Regions from separate parts of the Streptomyces sp. NPDC058000 genome, predicted to be linked through region 3. Evidence: riboswitches for the same ligand, from Rfam matches in the RefSeq annotation. Region 3 holds a riboswitch; each other region holds the start of a gene.
The links. Region 3 has a riboswitch for magnesium ahead of ACFVT2_RS05755 (NRAMP family divalent metal transporter). Riboswitches for the same ligand answer to the same signal wherever they lie in the genome.
Positions count from the first base shown of each region.

Region 1: linked by a shared signal. The riboswitch ahead of ACFVT2_RS21440 (NRAMP family divalent metal transporter) and the one ahead of ACFVT2_RS05755 (NRAMP family divalent metal transporter) in region 3 are both predicted to bind magnesium.
Region 2: linked by a shared signal. The riboswitch ahead of ACFVT2_RS08755 (NRAMP family divalent metal transporter) and the one ahead of ACFVT2_RS05755 (NRAMP family divalent metal transporter) in region 3 are both predicted to bind magnesium.

Region 1 is NZ_JBHVQS010000021.1:68,650-70,913, reverse strand. Features, by position in the region: M-box (ykoK) riboswitch at 853-1,026, shown strand; gene ACFVT2_RS21440 (NRAMP family divalent metal transporter) at 1,334-2,264, shown strand, end outside.
Region 2 is NZ_JBHVQS010000006.1:10,864-13,127, reverse strand. Features, by position in the region: gene ACFVT2_RS08760 (lytic transglycosylase domain-containing protein) at 1-103, opposite strand, end outside; M-box (ykoK) riboswitch at 680-849, shown strand; gene ACFVT2_RS08755 (NRAMP family divalent metal transporter) at 1,153-2,264, shown strand, end outside.
Region 3 is NZ_JBHVQS010000003.1:208,842-211,105, forward strand. Features, by position in the region: gene ACFVT2_RS05755 (NRAMP family divalent metal transporter) at 1-1,428, opposite strand, end outside; M-box (ykoK) riboswitch at 1,728-1,898, opposite strand; gene ACFVT2_RS05760 (hypothetical protein) at 2,051-2,264, shown strand, end outside.

The sequences.
Region 1 (2,264 bases), on a different contig from region 3:
CTCGGGCCGGACCAGGTGGAAGAACTCACGAGAGCCACGTAGGGCACCCTCAAGTGATCAACGCACCACCCACGGACGATCATGTCGTCGTGGAGGCACAGGTGCGTGACTACGGGTTTTCGCCGGCCCAGCAGGATGAGATCTGGAGACGCTGGCGCGAGGGGGATTCCTTCAGCTTGATGGGTCGGGCGCTCGGGGCGCCGATGCACCATGTCCGCCAGTTTCGGTACCAGAGCGGCAGCGTCCGCCGGGCTCCGCAGCAGCGGCCGATACGACATTTGACCGGCGGTGAACGCGAGGAGATATCCCGGGGGTATCGCAGCCGGTGAATCGGCCCGGCGGCCGGCCAAGCGACTGGGCAGATCGCCCTCGACCGTCTCCGCGAGATCGCGTGCAACGGAGGCCGGGACCACTACCGGGCTGCGCCCGCAGACGCGGCCGCCTACACGCGTGGGCGCCGCCCCAAGCAGGCCAAGCTGCCCCAACAGCCCGCTCTGCGGGCGCTGGTGGAGGCCGAACCGGCCCTGTGCCGGTCGCCCGAGCAGATCGCGGGCTGGCTGCGACGGCAGTTCCCGGGCGACGTCCCATCGACGACGACATCGCGGTCCTCGCCGACGACGTCCGGTACGGACTTCGCGCCCTCGACGCCGAAGTGCCCCCGCCTGCCTACTGACACACCCCACGTCGGAAGTACTGACATCAGATGTCGGAACCCACTGACGTTCTCGCGTCGCCCGACAGGAGAAGCCGACCGCGGCCGGGGAGCACGGTCCAGTCACGAGGTGTGTCAAGACTTCGCCAAGCAGTTGCGTGATCTCGCAACTATGCCGTTATGCTTCTGGAGGTTTGAAGAAGGCACCTCGTTCGGTGAGGCGTCTGCACGGACACAGGCCACTGACCCCACGACGTCGAGAGACGCCCAGGTTCAGGACAGGTCTCCCCGGCCTAAGGGGTGACCCCAAGTGGCTTCCCCCACAGGTGGAATACGCCGTGCAGTGCCAAAGCTCTGACGAGTTGGGGTGAACCGGTCATCGGGACCGGTCTGCTCCTTGCCGCGTCGTCCAGCGCCCGCGTGCGCTCCGGCCGGGAGGAGGCGAGAGACATGGACTGCAGTTGCAGTAGTCCGGGCCACAGTAGGCCCGTCATCCGGATTCTTATGTCTTTCTCGACCTCCGGTACGCGGTAACCACCTCTCCCGCGCGCACTCGCATCCTCGTCCCAGGCACCCGTACGGCCTTCGCCGTCCCGGGCGGCCGGGCTGCGCGCTCGCAGGGGGGATGACTGCCGCGCGCCCTCAACGCCTCTCCCCATCGGGGGGATTGGGAGGCCCGCCATGACCAGCCTGATCAACGACAAGACCATTCCGGCGCCGCGCAGCGCAGTCCTCGACGACGCGCACGTGGGCGACATCCGCGGTGCGCTCGGCACCATCCGACACGACGACACCGGCGAGCGCCGGGGCCTGTCCGCCAAGCTCAAGACGCTGCTGGCGATAGTCGGCCCTGGCCTGATCGTGATGGTCGGCGACAACGACGCCGGAGCCTTCGCCACGTACGGCCAGGCCGGGCAGAACTACGGCACGCAGCTGCTGTGGACCCTGCTCCTGCTGATTCCCGTTCTGTACGTGAACCAGGAGATGGTGCTGCGCCTCGGCGCCGTGACCGGGGTGGGGCACGCGCGGCTGATCCTGGAGCGGTTCGGGAAGTTCTGGGGAGCCTTCTCCGTCATCGACCTGTTTCTGCTCAACGCGCTAACGCTGGTGACGGAGTTCATCGGCATCACGATGGCCGCCGACTATCTGGGGCTGCCGAAGGCCGCCTCGGTGATCCTGGCCGCCGCGATCATCATCGCCTCCGCGTTCACCGGCTCCTTCCGCCGCTTCGAGCGGATCGCCGTCGCGCTGTGCGCCGCCTCGCTGCTCCTGGTCCCGCTCTACTTCATGCTCCACCCCAAGACGTCGCAGATGGCGCACGACTTCGTGGTCCCGGTCATCCCCGGCGGCAGTGGCGAGCTGGCGACCGTGATGCTGCTGATCATCGGCATCGTGGGCACCACGGTGGCACCCTGGCAGCTGTTCTTCCAGCAGTCGTACGTCATCGACAAGCGCATCACCCCGCGCTTCATGAAGTACGAGAAGGTCGACCTGTGGATCGGCATCGCGGTCGTGATCGTCGGCGCGGCCGCCCTGATGGGCCTGGTCGCCGCCGCGTTCGCCGGGACGAAGGGGTTCGGGAACTTCACCGACACCTCGGGCCTGATCACCG
Region 2 (2,264 bases), on a different contig from region 3:
GATACTGACGGGGAATAGTGGGCAGTGCGGGCGGCCGGGTCAGCCACCAGACGACACCGAGGGCGACGGCGACTACGAGTACGACTCCGAGCGTCAGGCCCACCAGACACCCTCGGCGTCCGGAGCGCCTGGGTTCTATCTCCGCCGGAGAAGCACGGTACGTCGTGGCGGGCGACGACGCCCCCCAGGAGTGACGTGCGGGCTGCTGACCTTGTCCCCGGCCGCTGTCCGTCGCTCCGGCTTGCTGCTCTTGCATGTGCCCAGTCCGTCCGGTCAGGTTCATCCGGCGATATGTCGATAACGGGTGGGACGCATTGGGCTCCACGTTAGTTGCAAGATCGCGCAACCGAGCGAGCGTCTATGGGGATTGCCACACGAGGGAACCGGCCTCGGCCGCCCGCCGCGACACCGTCACCAGCGCCGCAGACTAGCCCGCCTACGGTCGTCGTAGGCGCGGTAGAGATCCGGCACGGTGGATCCCCTCCACTGCAAGAGTTATCCCGGGCGCGATCTCCAAGACCTCGAAGGCTTTCCGGCGCGGACCATCGGTTCCGTGCTGCACCGCCCCCAGCCGGAACGGCCCCGTGAAAGGTGTCGCACCGGGGAACAACAAGTCAAGAACGAGTCAAGCAGTTGCGATGATGCGCAAGTATGAGCCAGACTCGTCGAGGTTTGAAACAAGGCACCTCGTTCGGTGAGGCGTCTGCACGGACACAGGCCACTGACCCCACGACGTCGAGAGACGCCCAGGTTCAGGACAGATCTCCCCGACTTAAGGGGTGATCCCAAGTGGCTGCCCCACAGGATTACGCCGTGCAGTGCCAAAGCTCTGACGAGTTGGGGTGAACCGGTCATGCGGGCCGGTCTGCTCTTTGCCGAGTCGTTTGGCGCGATCACGCGCCCCGGCCGGGAGGAGGCGAGAGTTCATGGATTGCGGTCCCAGTAGTCCGGGCCACAGTAGGCCCCGCCTCCGCCTGTTCTCGCCCTGTCCCGGCATGCGGTAACCACCTTCTGCGCGTACTCGCGTCCCTGTTCTAGCGCCCAGCACCCGTGCGGCCTGACGCCGTCCCGGGCCGCTGGCCTGCGCGTGCAGCGTGTGTGGTGCCCAGGCATGCCCGAAACCTCCCCCTTCGGGGGAACGGGAGGTCTGTCATGACCGAAACGACGCTCACCCACCCCACCGCTCCCGCACCGCGCAGCGCAGTCCTTGACGACGCGCACGTGGGCGACATCCGCGGTGCGCTCGGCACCATCAAGCAGGACGACACTGGCGAGCGCCGGGGCCTGTCCGCGAAGTTCAAGACGCTGCTCGCGATAGTCGGGCCCGGCCTGATCGTGATGGTCGGCGACAACGACGCCGGCGCCTTCGCCACCTACGGCCAGGCCGGTCAGAACTACAGCACCCAGCTGCTGTGGACCCTGCTACTGCTGATCCCCGTCCTGTACGTCAACCAGGAGATGGTGCTCCGCCTCGGCGCCGTCACCGGCGTCGGCCACGCCCGCCTCATCCTGGAGCGGTTCGGGAAGTTCTGGGGCGCGTTCAGTGTCATCGACCTGTTCCTGCTCAACGCACTGACCCTGGTCACCGAGTTCATCGGGATCACGATGGCCGCCGACCATCTGGGCCTGCCGAAGGTCGCCTCGGTGATCCTGGCCGCCGCCATCATCATCGCCTCCGCCTTCACCGGCTCCTTCCGCCGCTTCGAGCGCATCGCCGTCGCCCTGTGCGCCGCCTCGCTGCTCCTGGTCCCCCTCTACTTCATGCTCCACCCCAAGACCTCGCAGATGGCCCACGACTTCGTGGTCCCGGTCATCCCCGGCGGCAGCGGTGAGCTGGCCACCGTCATGATGCTGATCATCGGCATCGTGGGCACCACGGTTGCGCCCTGGCAGCTGTTCTTCCAGCAGTCGTACGTCATCGACAAGCGCATCACCCCGCGCTTCATGAAGTACGAGAAGGCCGACCTGTGGATCGGCATCGCCATCGTCGTCATCGGCGCAGCCGCCATGATGGGCCTGGTCGCCGCCGCCTTCGCCGGCACCAAGGGCTTCGGGAACTTCACCGACACCGCGGGCCTGATCACCGGCATCTCGGCCAAGGCCGGCAAGGTCGCCGGCGTCCTCTTCGCGATCGCCCTGCTGGATGCCTCGATCATCGGCGCGTTCGCCGTCTCGCTGTCCACCGCCTACGCCATCGGCGACGTCTTCGGCATGAAGCACTCCCTGCACCGCGGGATCAAGGGAGCCAAGGGCTTCTACGCCGT
Region 3 (2,264 bases):
CAGCACCCCGGCCGCGCCGCAGCCGGCCATGAGGGTGAGGATGGTGCTCGCGTCGATGTCCGGGAAGAGGACCGAGGCCGTGAGTATCACCGACAGGGTGACCAGGACGCCGACGACGGCGGCGGTGAAGGCGTTGGTCCGGGGGCCGTTGACCCAGGGGCCGAGCACCGCCCGGTCGTTGCAGAGGAGCAGCAGGAAGACGGAGGCGGACGGCAGCAGCACCCCGGCCAGGGTCTGTACGCCCTCGGTGAGCAGGCCCAGCGGCGAGCCGGGGATCAGCACGATCGCGGCGGCCGCGGCGACCAGGCCCGCGTAGACGGCGTAGAAGCCCTTGGCGCCGCCGACGCCGCGGTGCAGGGAGTGCCGGATGCCGAAGACGTCGCCGATGGCGTAGGCGGTGGACAGGGACACCGCGAAGGCGCCGATGATCGAGGCGTCCAGCAGGGCGATGGCGAACAGCACTCCGGCGAGCTTGCCGGCGTGTGCGGCCAGGCCGTGTGCGATGCCGGCGGTGTCGGTGAAGGCGCCGACGCCCTGGGTGCCGGCGAAGGCGGCGGCGGTGCAGCCCATCAGGGCGGCGGCGCCGAGCACCACGATGGCGATGCCGATCCACAGGTCGGCCTTCTCGTAGCCCATGAAGCGCGGGGTGATCCGCTTGTCGATGACGTAGGACTGCTGGAAGAAGAGCTGCCACGGGGCGACGGTGGTGCCGACGATGCCGATGATCAGCAGCATCACGGACGACAGTCCACCGGGTCCGTCGGGGAGGTGCGGGACGACGAAGTCGTGGGCCATCTGCCCGGTGGACGGGTGGACCAGGAAGTAGAGCGGGACGAGCAGCAGCGACGCCGCGCACAGCGCGATGGCGATCCGCTCGAACCGGCGGAACGACCCGGTGAAGGCGGAGGCGATGATCACGGCGGCGGCCAGCAGCACCGCGCCGACCTTGGGCAGCCCCAGGTATCCGGCGGCGAGGGTGATGCCGATGAACTCCGTCACCAGCGTCAGCGCGTTGAGCAGGAACAGGTCGATGACCGAGAACGCGCCCCAGAACTTCCCGAACCGTTCCAGGATGAGCCGGGCGTGCCCCACGCCGGTGACGGCGCCGAGCCGGAGCACCATCTCCTGGTTGACGTAGAGGACCGGGACGAGCAGGAGCAGGGTCCACAGCAGGTGGGTGCCGTAGTTCTGGCCGGCCTGGCCGTAGGTGGTGAAGGCGCCGGCGTCGTTGTCGCCGACCATCACGATCAGGCCGGGGCCGACGACGGCCAGCAGGGTCTTGAGCTTGGCGGACAGGCCCCGGCGCGGGGCGGTGTCGTCGTGCCTGATGGTGCCGAGTGCGCCGCGGATGTCACCGGTGTGCGCGTCGTCGAGCACGGCGGTGGGGTGCGGGGCGGGGACCGTGGAACGGACGGTGGTCTCGGTCATGGCGACCTCCCAAGTCCCCCGAGCGGGGGAGGTGTTGGGGGCGCGGGGCAGCCATCTTCCCTGCGCGGGCGCGCAGCACGACGACCCGTGTCGGCGGTGGGCCGTACGGGGGCGTGGTGCGGCGGGGAGGCCGCGCAGGGAAGATGGTTACCGCGTGCCGGAAGAATGCGAGGGCAGGCGGAAGGGGGGCCGATGATGGCCCGGACTACTGCAATCCATGTCTCTCGCCTCCTTCCGGTCGGGGCGCGTAGGGTGCGCCGTCGTCGATCCGGCAAGGAGCGGACCAGTCGCCATCGACTGGTTCACCCCCACTCGTCAGAGCTTTGGCACGTCACGGCGTAGCCCCGTGCGGGGCAGCCACTTGGAGTCACCCCTTGGGCCGGGGAGACCTGTCCTGATCCGGAGCGTCTCTCGACGGGTGGGATCAGTGGCCTGTGTCCATGACGACGCCTCACCGAACGAGGTGACCGCTGTCGTAAACCTCTAGAAGTGTAGACCCTGTCGGGAGACACTTGCGCAAGTCTGCAAGTTTTTGACCGACTCTTAACTCCGCGGCGGGTTCGTCCCGTCGTCCGGGCTCAGCTGCTGGACACCGCGCCGACCTCGGGTGAGCATGAGCCGCATGTCCCAGGACCCCGAGCCCGGCAAGGCGGGCAAAGCCGGTAGCGAAGCCGAGCGGTTGGACCGCATCGAGGCGTTGTTGGCGCCTGCCGTCGCGGGGGTGGAGGAGGCGGGACGGCGGCTGCGGCCGGCCTGGCGGCGGGTCACCCGCGGTGAGCCCCGCTGGCCCTCGACGCTCGCGGTGTCGGTGGCGGTGGCATTGCAGTGGCGGCTGC